DNA from 3 places in the Streptomyces sp. NPDC015171 genome. Region 1 is predicted to be linked to each of the others. Evidence: riboswitches for the same ligand, from Rfam matches in the RefSeq annotation. Region 1 holds a riboswitch; each other region holds the start of a gene.
What was found. Region 1 has a riboswitch for cobalamin ahead of metE (5-methyltetrahydropteroyltriglutamate--homocysteine S-methyltransferase). Riboswitches for the same ligand answer to the same signal wherever they lie in the genome.
Positions count from the first base shown of each region.

Region 2: another riboswitch for cobalamin. It lies ahead of ACF073_RS25215 (FecCD family ABC transporter permease); the one in region 1 lies ahead of metE (5-methyltetrahydropteroyltriglutamate--homocysteine S-methyltransferase).
Region 3: another riboswitch for cobalamin. It lies ahead of ACF073_RS00920 (ribonucleoside-diphosphate reductase subunit alpha); the one in region 1 lies ahead of metE (5-methyltetrahydropteroyltriglutamate--homocysteine S-methyltransferase).

Region 1 covers NZ_JBIBUO010000027.1:21,107-25,109, forward strand. Annotated here, with positions in the region: gene metE (5-methyltetrahydropteroyltriglutamate--homocysteine S-methyltransferase) at 1-2,299, opposite strand, end outside; cobalamin riboswitch at 2,481-2,671, opposite strand; gene ACF073_RS38685 (3-hydroxybutyryl-CoA dehydrogenase) at 2,874-3,743, opposite strand; gene aceB (malate synthase A) at 3,740-4,003, opposite strand, start outside.
Region 2 covers NZ_JBIBUO010000009.1:257,023-261,025, forward strand. Annotated here, with positions in the region: gene cbiE (precorrin-6y C5,15-methyltransferase (decarboxylating) subunit CbiE) at 1-823, shown strand, start outside; gene cobM (precorrin-4 C(11)-methyltransferase) at 820-1,569, shown strand; cobalamin riboswitch at 1,586-1,721, shown strand; gene ACF073_RS25215 (FecCD family ABC transporter permease) at 1,830-2,885, shown strand; gene ACF073_RS25220 (ABC transporter ATP-binding protein) at 2,888-3,655, shown strand; gene ACF073_RS25225 (ABC transporter substrate-binding protein) at 3,665-4,003, shown strand, end outside.
Region 3 covers NZ_JBIBUO010000001.1:190,267-194,269, forward strand. Annotated here, with positions in the region: gene mctP (monocarboxylate uptake permease MctP) at 1-1,513, shown strand, start outside; cobalamin riboswitch at 1,940-2,080, shown strand; gene ACF073_RS00920 (ribonucleoside-diphosphate reductase subunit alpha) at 2,207-4,003, shown strand, end outside.

The DNA.
Region 1 (4,003 bases):
CACGGACCGTGCGGGCCGCGTCGACCAGGTTCTCCAGCGCGGCCCGGGTCTCCGGCCAGCCGCGGGTCTTCAGACCGCAGTCAGGGTTGACCCACAGCCGCTCCGCCGGGATGGCCCTCAGCCCGGTCCGCAGCAGCTCGGCCGCCTCGCCGGCACTCGGGACGCGCGGGGAGTGGATGTCGTACACACCCGGACCGGCCTCGCGCGGATAGCCGTGCGCGGCCAGTTCGCGGGCGACCTGCATGTGCGAGCGGGCCGCCTCCAGGCTGATGACGTCGGCGTCGAGGTCGTCGATGGCCTGGACGATGTCGCCGAACTCGGCGTAGCACATGTGGGTGTGGATCTGGGTGTCCGGACGCACCCCGCTGGTGCTCAGCCGGAACGCCCGCGTCGCCCAGTCCAGGTACGCGGGCCGGTCGGCGGCGCGCAGCGGCAGGGTCTCGCGCAGCGCGGGCTCGTCGACCTGGATCACCGAGGTGCCGGCGGACTCCAGGTCGTTCACCTCGTCGCGCAGGGCGAGGGCGACCTGGAAGGCGGTGTCGGCGAGCGGCTGGTCGTCGCGGACGAAGGACCAGGCGAGCATGGTGACCGGCCCGGTGAGCATGCCTTTGACCGGGCGGTCCGTGAGCGACTGGGCGTACGTCGTCCAGCGCACCGTCATCGGCTCGGGGCGGGAGATGTCGCCGGCCAGGATCGGCGGACGGACGTAGCGGGTGCCGTACGACTGGACCCAGCCGTGCTGGGTGGCGAGGTACCCGGTCAGCTGCTCGGCGAAGTACTGGACCATGTCATTGCGTTCGGCCTCGCCGTGCACCAGGACGTCGAGGCCGGTCTTCTCCTGGAAGCCGATGACTTCCTGGATCTCGGCCTTGATGCGCTCCTCGTAGCCGGCCGTGTCGATCCGGCCCGAGCGCAGGTCGGCGCGGGCGGTGCGCAGTTCGCCGGTCTGCGGGAAGGAGCCGATGGTCGTGGTCGGCAGCAGCGGCAGGCCCAGGTGGGCGCGCTGGGCCGCGGCCCGCTCGCCGTACGGCTGACAGCGCCGGGCGTCCGCCTCGGTGACGGCCGCGGTACGGGCCCGGACACCCGGGTCGCGGGTGATGGGGGAGCCGGCCCGGGAGGCGAGGTCGGCGCGGTTGGCGGCCAGTTCGGCGGCGATGGTGTCGGTGCCCTGGGCGAGGCCCTTGGCCAGCGTCGCGATCTCGCGCGTCTTCTGCTTGGCGAAGGCGAGCCAGCGCAGGATCTGCGGCGCGATGTCGCGTTCGGCGGCGGCGTCGAACGGCACGTGCAGCAGCGAGCAGGAGGCGGCGACGTCCACCCGGTCCGCGAGCCCCAGCAGCGTGCCGAGCGTGGCGAGGGACTTCTCCAGGTCGTTGACCCAGATGTTGCGGCCGTTGACGACACCGGCGACCAGCCGCTTGCCGGGCAGCCCGCCCACGGCGGCGAGGTCGTCCAGATGGGCCGCGGCGGCCTCGGTGAAGTCCAGGGCGAGTCCCTCGACGGGCGCCTTGGCCAGCACGGGCAGCGCCTCGCCGAGCCGGTCGAAGTACGAGGCGACGAGCAGCTTGGGCCGGTCGGTGAGCGCGCCGAGGTCGCGGTAGGCGCGGGCGGCGGCGTTCAGCTCGGCCGGGGTGCGGTCCTGGACCAGCGCGGGCTCGTCCAGCTGGATCCACTCGGCGCCGGCCGCGCGCAGGTCGGCGAGGACCTCGGCGTACACCGGGAGCAGGCGGTCGAGCAGGGTGAGCGGGTCGAAGTCCGCGGCCACGCCCGGTGCGGGTTTGGCGAGCAGCAGATAGGTGACCGGGCCGACCAGGACGGGCCGGGCCGTCAGATCCAGGGCGAGGGCTTCCTTCAGCTCGGCGACCTGCTTGGCGGAGTCGGCGGTGAACTGCGTGTCGGGGCCGAGCTCCGGGACCAGGTAGTGGTAGTTGGTGTCGAACCACTTGGTCATCTCCAGCGGCGCCACGTCCTGGGTGCCGCGGGCCATGGCGAAGTAGCCGTCCAGGGCGTCGGCCGCGACGGCCGGGCGGTGGCGTGCGGGGATCGCGCCGACCATGACGGTGGTGTCGAGCACGTGGTCGTAGTACGAGAAGTCACCGGTCGGCACCTCGTGGACGCCGGCCTCGGCGAGCTGCTTCCAGTGGGTCCGGCGCAGTTCGGCGGCGGTGGACCGGAGGGCGTCGGCGGTGACGCGGCCCTTCCAGTAGCCCTCGACGGCCTTCTTCAGTTCCCGGTTCTGACCCTGGCGGGGGTAGCCGTACACGGTGGCCCGTGCTGCCGCGGCTGCGGACTTGCTGGTCACGGAGATCTCCTTCGCGAGATGAATCCCTGAGATCCCGGAGACGGGACGAGAGCGCGAAGGGGTGACGAACCGGACGGACACGACCTCGCGCGGCCTGCGCGGTCGTCCGCCTGATGTGTACGCCGACCCGCCCACGAGGTCACCGGGATGTCCGCGCACGGAATCGTCCGCGCGCGGGCAGCTGGCAGGTCTTCGGACTCGCGGGCACGTCCTCCGAGGAGGACACCTAATGGCCGTCGCTTCCCAGGCCCGGTACGTCGGGCCCAGTGCGTACTGACGGCGGTCGTTCCCGCTCACCGCTGCGGGGCAGTCCCGGATTCCCACCGGGTTCCCTCTTGCGACGCATCCCGCCTGGCGGACGGGGCGAACCAGTTGCAGGGGCCACCCTACGGGGTCGGCGTGCGGGAAGGGAGGGTGAGTTCCGTCATCCGGACGCGTCGCCGGACACATCGCACCGGGTACACCACAGGGCGGGAAGCGCCGCACACGCGCTTCCCGCCCTTTCCCCGCGGCGCCGCGCGGGGACCCTCACCCCCGGCGGCACGGGCCCCTCGGCCCGCGTCGGACCAGGCCCTCAGCCCTGGTCGTGGACATGGAACCCGCGACCGGTCTTCCGGCCGAGGAGTCCCGCCTCCACCATCCGCTGGAGCAGCGGCGGCGGGGCGTAGAGCGGTTCGCGGAACTCGTCGTAGAGCGACTCCGCGATGGAGGCGACGGTGTCGAGGCCGATCAGGTCCGCGAGCCGCAGCGGTCCCATGGGGTGGGCGCAGCCCAGCTCCATCCCGGTGTCGATGTCGGCGGCGGTGGCGAAGCCGGATTCCGCCATCCGGACCGCGGCGAGGATGTACGGGACGAGCAGCGCGTTGACGACGAAGCCGGCGCGGTCCCTGGAGCGGATCACCGTCTTGCCGAGCGTGCCGGCCGCGAAGTCCTGGACAGTGGCGACCGTCCGCGCCGACGTGTGCAGCGAGGTGACGACCTCCACCAGGGGCAGCACGGGCACGGGGTTGAAGAAGTGCAGGCCCACGACCCGGTCCGCCCGGCCGGTCGCCATCCCCAGCCGCATGACCGGGAGGGAGGAGGTGTTGCTCGCCAGCACCGCTGCCGGATCCTCGACGATCTTGTCCAGGGCGGCGAAGACCTCGGTCTTGGCGTCCGGGTGCTCCACGACCGCCTCGACGACCAGCTGCCGGTCGGCCAGGTCGTCGAGACTGCCGGTGAACACCAGGCGGGCGAGCGCGTCCGCCGCGGCGTCCTGCGCCAGCCTCCCGCGCCGCACGGCGCGTTCGAGCGATGCCGCCACCCGGTCCCGGGCGGCGCGGGCGGCGACCGCGTCGACCTCGCACACGACGGTGTCCAGACCCGCCCGCGCGCACACCTCGGCGATGCCCGCGCCCATCTGCCCGCCGCCGACCACGCCGACGCGCCGGATGCCCGTGCTCATGCCATGGCCTCCGTGCGCCGCACCAGGTGCCGCGCGTAGGCGTCCGGGGTGAAGAACAGCGGCAGCTCGCCCGCCAGCGTGGTCCGTTCGAAGAGCGCGCGGATGTCGTCCACCGGCGCCCACGGGTACTCGGCGCCCAGCGCGGCGACCTCGTCGTCCAGCAGCCGCAGGACCGTCTCCCGGTCGATCACCCGGTGCCGCAGCCACTGCCAGACCTGCACCCGGGCGATCTCGGCGGTGGCCGCGTCCTCCATGAGGCC
Region 2 (4,003 bases), on a different contig from region 1:
CCGGCGCCTGCTCGTCCTCAGCGCCGACGCCGGCACGCCCGCACAGATCGCCGCCCTCCTCCGGGACCGCGGCTTCGGGCCGAGCCGGATGCGGGTCCTGGAGCAGCTCGGCGGCGACCGGGAACGGACGGGCACGGAGACCACCGCCGACGACTGGGAGCGGACGCAGCCGCCCGGCGACCCGCTCAACGTCGTCGCCGTCGTGTGCCGCCGGGCACCGGACACCCTGCGCCTGGGCGCCGTACCGGGGCTGCCGGACGAGGCGTACGAGCACGACGGGCAGCTCACCAAGAGGCACATCCGCGCCGCCACCCTCGGCGCGCTCGCCCCCGCACCCGGTGAACTGCTGTGGGACATCGGCGGCGGGTCCGGCTCGATCGCCGTCGAGTGGCTGCGCACCCACCCCGCGTGCCGGGCCGTCACCGTCGAACGCGACCCGGTGCGGGCCGAGCGCATCCTGCGCAACGCGGAACGGCTCGGGGTGCCCGGACTGCGGGTCGTCACCGGTGCCGCCCCCGCCGCCCTGGCCGGACTCCCCACGCCCGACGCCGTGTTCGTCGGCGGCGGACTCACCGCCCCCGCTCTCCTCGACACCTGCTGGGCGGCGCTGCCCCCGGGCGGGCGGCTGGTCGCCAACACCGTCACGCTGGAGTCCGAGGCGCTGCTCGCCGGCGCCTACCGCAGGCACGGCGGCGAGCTGGTGCGGCTCGCGGTGTCGCACGCCGTCCCCGTGGGCGGCTTCACCGGCTGGCGGCAGGCCATGCCGGTCACCCAGTGGGCCGTCCGCAAGCCCGTCACCCCCCTTCCTGGAGCAGACAGATGACCGTGTACTTCATCGGCGCCGGCCCCGGCGCCGCCGACCTGATCACGGTGCGCGGCGCCCGGACGCTGGCCGCCTGCCGGGTCTGTCTGTACGCGGGCAGCCTCGTCCCGCGTGAACTGCTCGACTCGTGCCCGCCGGACGCCCGCCTGGTGGACACCGCCCAGCTCGACCTGGACGAGATCACCGCCGAGCTGGTCCGCGCCCACGAGGAGGGCCACGACGTGGCCCGGCTGCACTCCGGGGACCCCTCCGTGTTCAGCGCGGTCGCCGAGCAGATGCGCCGCCTCGACGCCGCCGGGGTGCCCTACGAGGTCGTCCCCGGCGTGCCCGCCTTCGCCGCCGCTGCCGCCGCCCTGAAGCGCGAACTGACGGTGCCGACCGTCGGCCAGACGGTCATCCTCACCCGTGTCGCCCACCGCGCCACCGCCATGCCCGAGGGCGAGGACCTGGCCACCCTCGGCCGCAGCGGCGCGCTGCTCGTGCTGCACCTGGCCGCCCGCTACGCGGACCGCGTGGCCGAGGAACTGCTGCCGCACTACGGCGCCGACTGCCCCGCCGCTGTCGTCGCCTACGCCTCCCGCCCCCAGGAGCTGATCATCCGCGGCACGCTGGACGAGATCGCGCAGAAGGTGAAGGAGGCGGGCGTGCTGCGCACCGCGGTGATCATGGTCGGGCGCACGCTCGGCGCCGAGCAGTTCCGCGACAGCCACCTGTACTCGCCGGAGCGGGAGCGGCACATCTGCTGAACAGGACGCCAGGGGCCGTTTGTTAGGCTCCCCTCGCCTCCCGTGGGGGAAGTCCGGTGAGAGTCCGGCGCTGACCCGCAACGGTGTGCACGGCGACCGCTCCGACGGTCGCCGCGCGAGCCCGATCGCCCGCGGAGGTCCATCGACCCGTTGACTGCTCGCCGTGGACTGCGAGAAGGGACCGGGCAGCCGGCACGGACGTACGGGCTGTCTCCTCCTCGACGTCCAGCAGGCGGCCCGTGTGAAGGACGGCCCCTCCCGTGCGCCGAAGTACGGCCCCCAGCCGGATACCCGTGCTGCCGCTCAGCCTGGCCCTCGGGCTGCTGCTCCTGTTCTCCCTCGTGTGCGGTGTCGGGCTCGGGGCCGCCGGGATCGGCGGGGCGCAGGTGCTGCGCTTCCTGTGGGCGGGGCTCACCGGCGCGACGCTGCCCGCCCGGGACGCGGCCGGCTACACCATCGTCTGGGAGATCCGGCTGCCGCGGGTGCTGCTCGCCGCCGTCGTCGGCGCCGGGCTCTCGGCCGTCGGGGTGGCCGTGCAGGCGATGGTCCGCAACGCGCTGGCCGACCCGTTCGTCCTCGGCATCTCCTCGGGCGCGGCGGTGGGCGCCAACGCCGTCATCCTCCTCGGCGCGTTCGCGGGACTCGGGGTGTGGGCGCTGTCGGCCTCGGCGTTCGCCTCGGCACTCGCGGCCATGGCGCTCGTCTACGCCGTGGCACGCTCGCCGCACGGACTGACCCCGCTGCGGCTGATCCTGACCGGTACGGCACTGGCGTACGGCTTCGAGGCGCTCACCACGGTCATGGTGTTCGGCGCGGCCCGGGGCGAGGCGGCCCGGTCGGCGATGATGTGGCTGCTGGGCAGCCTGGGCGGCGCGACCTGGTCCCGGGTGCCGCTCGCCGCGGCCGTCGTGCTGGCCGGATGGGCCTGGCTGCGGTGGCGGGCCGAATCCCTCAACGCGCTCGCCATGGGCGACGAGACCTCGGCCGCGCTCGGGGTGCGGCCCTCGCGGCTGCGCCGGGAGCTGTTCCTCGTCACCGCGGCCGTGACCGGGACCGTGGTCGCGGTCAGCGGGGCCATCGGGTTCGTCGGACTGATGGTGCCGCACGTCGTGCGGATGCTCGTCGGCGCCGACCACCGGCGGGTGCTGGCCGTCGCCCCGCTCGCCGGAGCCGTGCTGCTGGTCTGGGCGGACGTGCTGTCCCGGCTGCTGCTCGCCCCGGCCGAGCTGCCGGTCGGTGTGATCACCGCGGTGGTCGGGGTGCCCGCCTTCCTGCTGCTGATGCGACGCGGCGGCTACGCCTTCGGAGGGCGCTGAGCATGCGACTCGACATCGACCACGTCACGATCGAGGCGGCCGGCGCACGGCTCGTCGACGACGTCCGGCTCACCGCGGACAGCGGGGCGTTCGTCGGACTCGTCGGCCCCAACGGCAGCGGCAAGTCGACCCTGCTGCGCTCCGTGTACCGGGCCCTGCGGCCGGCCGGCGGAACCGTACGCCTCGACGGCGACGATCTGCACGCCATGGACCCGCGGGCCGCCGCGCGCGTCCTGGCCGCGCTGCCGCAGGAGTCGGCGGCCGAGTTCGACTTCACGGTCGCCGAGGTGGTCGCCATGGGACGGCTGCCGCACCGCGACCGCACGGCCGCCGCCGACCGCGAGATCTGCGCCGAGGCCATGAGCCGCACCGGCGTCACCCACCTCGCCGACCGCGGCTTCCTCAGCCTGTCCGGCGGCGAGAAGCAGCGGGCCCTGATCGCCCGGGCCCTGGCCCAGCGGCCCCGGGTCCTGGTCCTCGACGAACCCACCAACCACCTCGACGTCGCGCACCAGCTGACCGTCCTGTCCCTGGTCCGCGGCAGCGGTCTGACCGTGCTGGCCGCGCTCCACGACCTCAACCTCGCCGCCGCCCACTGCGACGTCCTGTACGTCATCGCCGGCGGCCGGATCGTCGCCTCGGGGCCGCCCCACGAGGTCCTCGGACCCGCGCTGCTGGCCGAGGTGTTCGGGATCCGCGCCCATCCCGTACGGCACCCCGAGACCGGTGCCTTCCAGCTCCTGTTCGACCTGCTCCCGCCCACCGTCTGAAGGACCCCCATGCGCAAGCTGCTCGCCGCCGCCGTATGCCTCGCCGCGACCGCCACCGGTTGCGGTGCCACGGTGGAGTCGTCCCCGGACGCCGCCTCCCCCGCGGTCACCCTCACCAACTGCGGTCGCGAGGTGACGTACGACAAGGTCCCCGAGCGGGTCGTCACCAACGACGTCGGCATCACCGAGCTGATGTTCGCGCTCGGCCTGGAGGACCGCATGGCCGGGTTCGCCATGCCCGACGACAAGGGAGACCTCGGCGCCGTGCCCTGGAAGGACGGCTACGACAAGGTGAAGTGGCTGTCCAAGGACCAGCTCACCAAGGAGAACGTCCTCGAAGCCGACGCC
Region 3 (4,003 bases), on a different contig from region 1:
GGACGAGTGGGGTCTTGGCGGCCGGTCCTTCGGCACCTGGGTCACGTGGTTCCTGCTCGGCGGCGACCTGTACACGGCGTACACCTTCGTCGCCGTACCGGCGGCGATCTACGCGGCGGGCGCGGCCGGCTTCTTCGCGGTGCCGTACACGATCCTGGTGTACCCGCTGATCTTCACCTTCCTGCCCCGCCTGTGGTCGGTCTCGCACCGCCACGGGTATGTCACCACCTCCGACTTCGTGCGCGGCCGGTTCGGCTCGAAGGGCCTGTCGCTGGCGGTCGCGGTGACCGGCATCCTGGCGACGATGCCGTACATCGCGCTCCAGCTCGTCGGCATCCAGGCGGTGCTGGACGTGATGGGCGTCGGCGGCGGCGAGAACACCAACTGGTTCGTGAAGGACCTGCCGCTGCTCATCGCCTTCGGTGTGCTGGCCGCCTACACCTACTCCTCCGGCCTGCGCGCCCCCGCGCTGATCGCGTTCGTCAAGGACACGCTGATCTACATCGTCATCGCGGTGGCGATCATCTACATCCCGATCAAGCTGGGCGGGTTCGACGACATCTTCGCGAAGGCGGGCCAGGCGTTCAGCCAGGTCAACCCGGCCACCAAGGCGCCACGCGGGGCGCTCGCCCCGCCGGAGGCGGGCCAGTGGACGTACGCCACCCTGGCGCTCGGCTCCGCGCTGGCGCTGTTCATGTACCCGCACTCGATCACCGCGACCCTGTCGTCCAGGAGCCGTGACGTGATCCGCCGCAACACCACGATCCTGCCGCTGTACTCCCTCATGCTCGGCCTGCTGGCCCTGCTGGGCTTCATGGCGATCGCGGCCGGCGTGAAGGTCACCAACGGCCAGCTGGCCATTCCGCAGCTGTTCGAGGACATGTTCCCGGACTGGTTCGCGGGCGTGGCGTTCGCGGCGATCGGCATCGGCGCCCTGGTGCCGGCGGCGATCATGTCCATCGCGGCGGCCAACCTCTTCACCCGGAACATCTACAAGGACTTCATCAAGCCGGACGCCACGCCCGCGCAGGAGACCAAGGTCTCCAAGCTGGTCTCCCTGCTGGTGAAGGTCGGCGCCCTGGTCTTCGTCCTCACCATGGACAAGACGGTCGCCATCAACTTCCAGCTGCTGGGCGGCATCTGGATCCTGCAGACCTTCCCGGCCCTGGTCGGCGGCCTGTTCACCCGCTGGTTCCACCGCTGGGCGCTGCTGGCCGGCTGGGCGGTCGGCATGGTCTACGGCACGGCTGCCGCGTACGGGGTCGCCTCCCCGACCCAGAAGCACTTCGGCGGCTCCTCCAAGGAGATCCCGGGCATCGGTGAGATCGGCTACATCGGCCTGACGGCGTTCGTCCTGAACGTCGCGGTCTCCGTGGTCCTCACGGTCGTCCTGAAGGCCCTGAAGGCCCCCGACGGCATCGACGAGACCAGGCCGGAGGACTACACGGCCGACGCCGGCGACCCGGGCGTCGCGGTGGAGCTGCCGCCCGCGACCGCGGGCGCGGGCCACTAGCCGGGCACCGTTCGACGGGCCGCCGGAGCGACATCCGGCGGCCCGTTGCCGTACCCCGCCGGCGGACTCGACGGCGTGGGCCATCTGATCCGGCGGGCCGGCCGCGCCGGGTGCGCCGCGCCCGGCGGGAGCACCGCCCGGGCGACCTCCAGGGCGGCCTCCCGGGCCTCGGGAAGAGCGTCCGGCGCCTCGGAGCCAGGGGGCCCGGAGCGGGCCCGTGCCGAGCGCGCGCGGGCCGCCGGAGGCCGTCCCACGGTCCTCTCCGGCGGGTCGCGCACAGCGCCCACCGGGCCGGCGGACACCCCGGGCCGTTCGCACGCCGGAGCGGGACCGGCGTCCTTCCCCGGGCCGGCCGGTCTTCGCCCCGGCTGCCTGCGAGTTGACCCTATGAAGCCACGCCGACACAACATCTGGGGGTGACACGACAGCCCGGCACTAGATGTATGCTCGTCCTCGCTGTCGTCGCAGGGGAATCCGGTGTGATTCCGGAACTGTCCCGCAACGGTGTACATGCGCATATCCACGCGCCTGTTCAGTCCGAGGCCTGCCGACAGCCCACCCGGCCGTCCTGGCCTGGGTGCGTTCCGACGTCCGGGCCTCGTGGAGTGGGCTGGTGGACGCGACCGCCGTGTGCGCTCGTGACTGCCCCCTGCCCTCCGCCAGGCCCCCGTGCCGAGCGAGGGAGAGCCCCACGTGACCATCGCGCCAGCCGAACCGGCTTCAGTCAGCGAGCCGGAGACCGACGGTCCCGGTGCCGCGTTGCTGCGGACCCTGACCGAGTTGACCGTCGATCTGCCCGACGCCGACCCAGGACGAGTCGCCGCCGCCGCGCTGCGCGGCCGGTCCGCCCGGGCCGACGAGGCGGAGCTGCGCGAGCTGGCCACGGAGGCCGCCGCCGGTCTGATCTCCGAGGACCCCGCCTACTCGAAGCTGGCCGCCCGGCTGCTGACCCTCGCGATCCGCGACGAGGCCGCCTCGCAGGGCGTGACGTCCTTCACCGAGTCCATCGCGGTCGGGCACCGCGAGGGCCTCGTCGCCGACCGCACCGCGGAGTTCGTCCGGCTGCACGCCGAGCGGCTGGACGCGCTGGTCGACCGTGCGGCCGACGACCGCTTCGGCTACTTCGGCCTGCGCACCCTGCACAGCCGCTACCTGCTGCGCCACCCGATCACCCGCAAGGTCGTCGAGACGCCCCAGCACTTCATGCTGCGCGTGGCGAGCGGTCTGGCCGAGGACGACACGGCCCGGGCCCTGGACGAGGTCGCGGCGCTCTACGGCCTGATGAGCCGCCTGGACTACCTCCCGTCCTCCCCCACTCTTTTCAACTCCGGCACCCGGCACCCCCAGATGTCGTCCTGCTACCTGCTGGACTCGCCCCTGGACGAGCTGGACTCCATCTACGACCGGTACCACCAGGTCGCCCGGCTGTCGAAGCACGCCGGCGGCATCGGCCTGTCGTACTCCCGTATCCGCTCGCGCGGTTCGCTGATCCGGGGGACGAACGGGCACTCCAACGGCATCGTGCCGTTCCTGAAGACCCTGGACGCCTCGGTGGCCGCGGTGAACCAGGGCGGCCGGCGCAAGGGCGCCGCCGCCGTGTACCTGGAGACCTGGCACTCCGACATCGAGGAGTTCCTGGAGCTGCGGGACAACACCGGTGAGGACGCCCGCCGCACCCACAACCTGAACCTCGCGCACTGGATCCCGGACGAGTTCATGCGCCGCGTGAACACCGACGGGCAGTGGTCGCTGTTCTCCCCGGCGGACGTGCCCGAGCTGGTCGACCTGTGGGGCGCGGAGTTCGACGCCGCCTACCGCGAGGCCGAGGCGGCGGGCCTGGCGAAGAAGACGATGCCGGCCCGTGAGCTGTACGGCCGCATGATGCGCACCCTCGCGCAGACCGGCAACGGCTGGATGACCTTCAAGGACGCCGCCAACCGCACCGCCAACCAGACCGCCGAGCCCGGCCACGTCGTCCACTCCTCCAACCTCTGCACGGAGATCCTGGAGGTCACGGACGACGGCGAGACCGCGGTCTGCAACCTGGGTTCGGTCAACCTCGGCGCCTTCGTGAGCAACGGCGACATCGACTGGGAGCGGCTGGACGAGACCGTCCGCACGGCCGTCACCTTCCTCGACCGCGTCGTCGACATCAACTTCTACCCGACCGAGCAGGCGGGCCGTTCCAACGCCAAGTGGCGCCCGGTCGGTCTCGGCGCGATGGGCCTGCAGGACGTCTTCTTCAAGCTGCGTCTGCCCTTCGACTCCGCCGAGGCCAAGGCCCTGTCGACGCGGATCGCCGAGCGCATCATGCTCGCCGCGTACGAGGCCTCCGCCGACCTCGCCGAGCGCAACGGCCCGCTGCCCGCCTGGGAGAAGACCCGCACGGCCAAGGGTGTCCTGCACCCCGACCACTACGACGTCGAGCTGACCTGGCCGGAGCGCTGGGCCGCGCTGCGTCAGCGGATCGCGGCGGTCGGCATGCGCAAC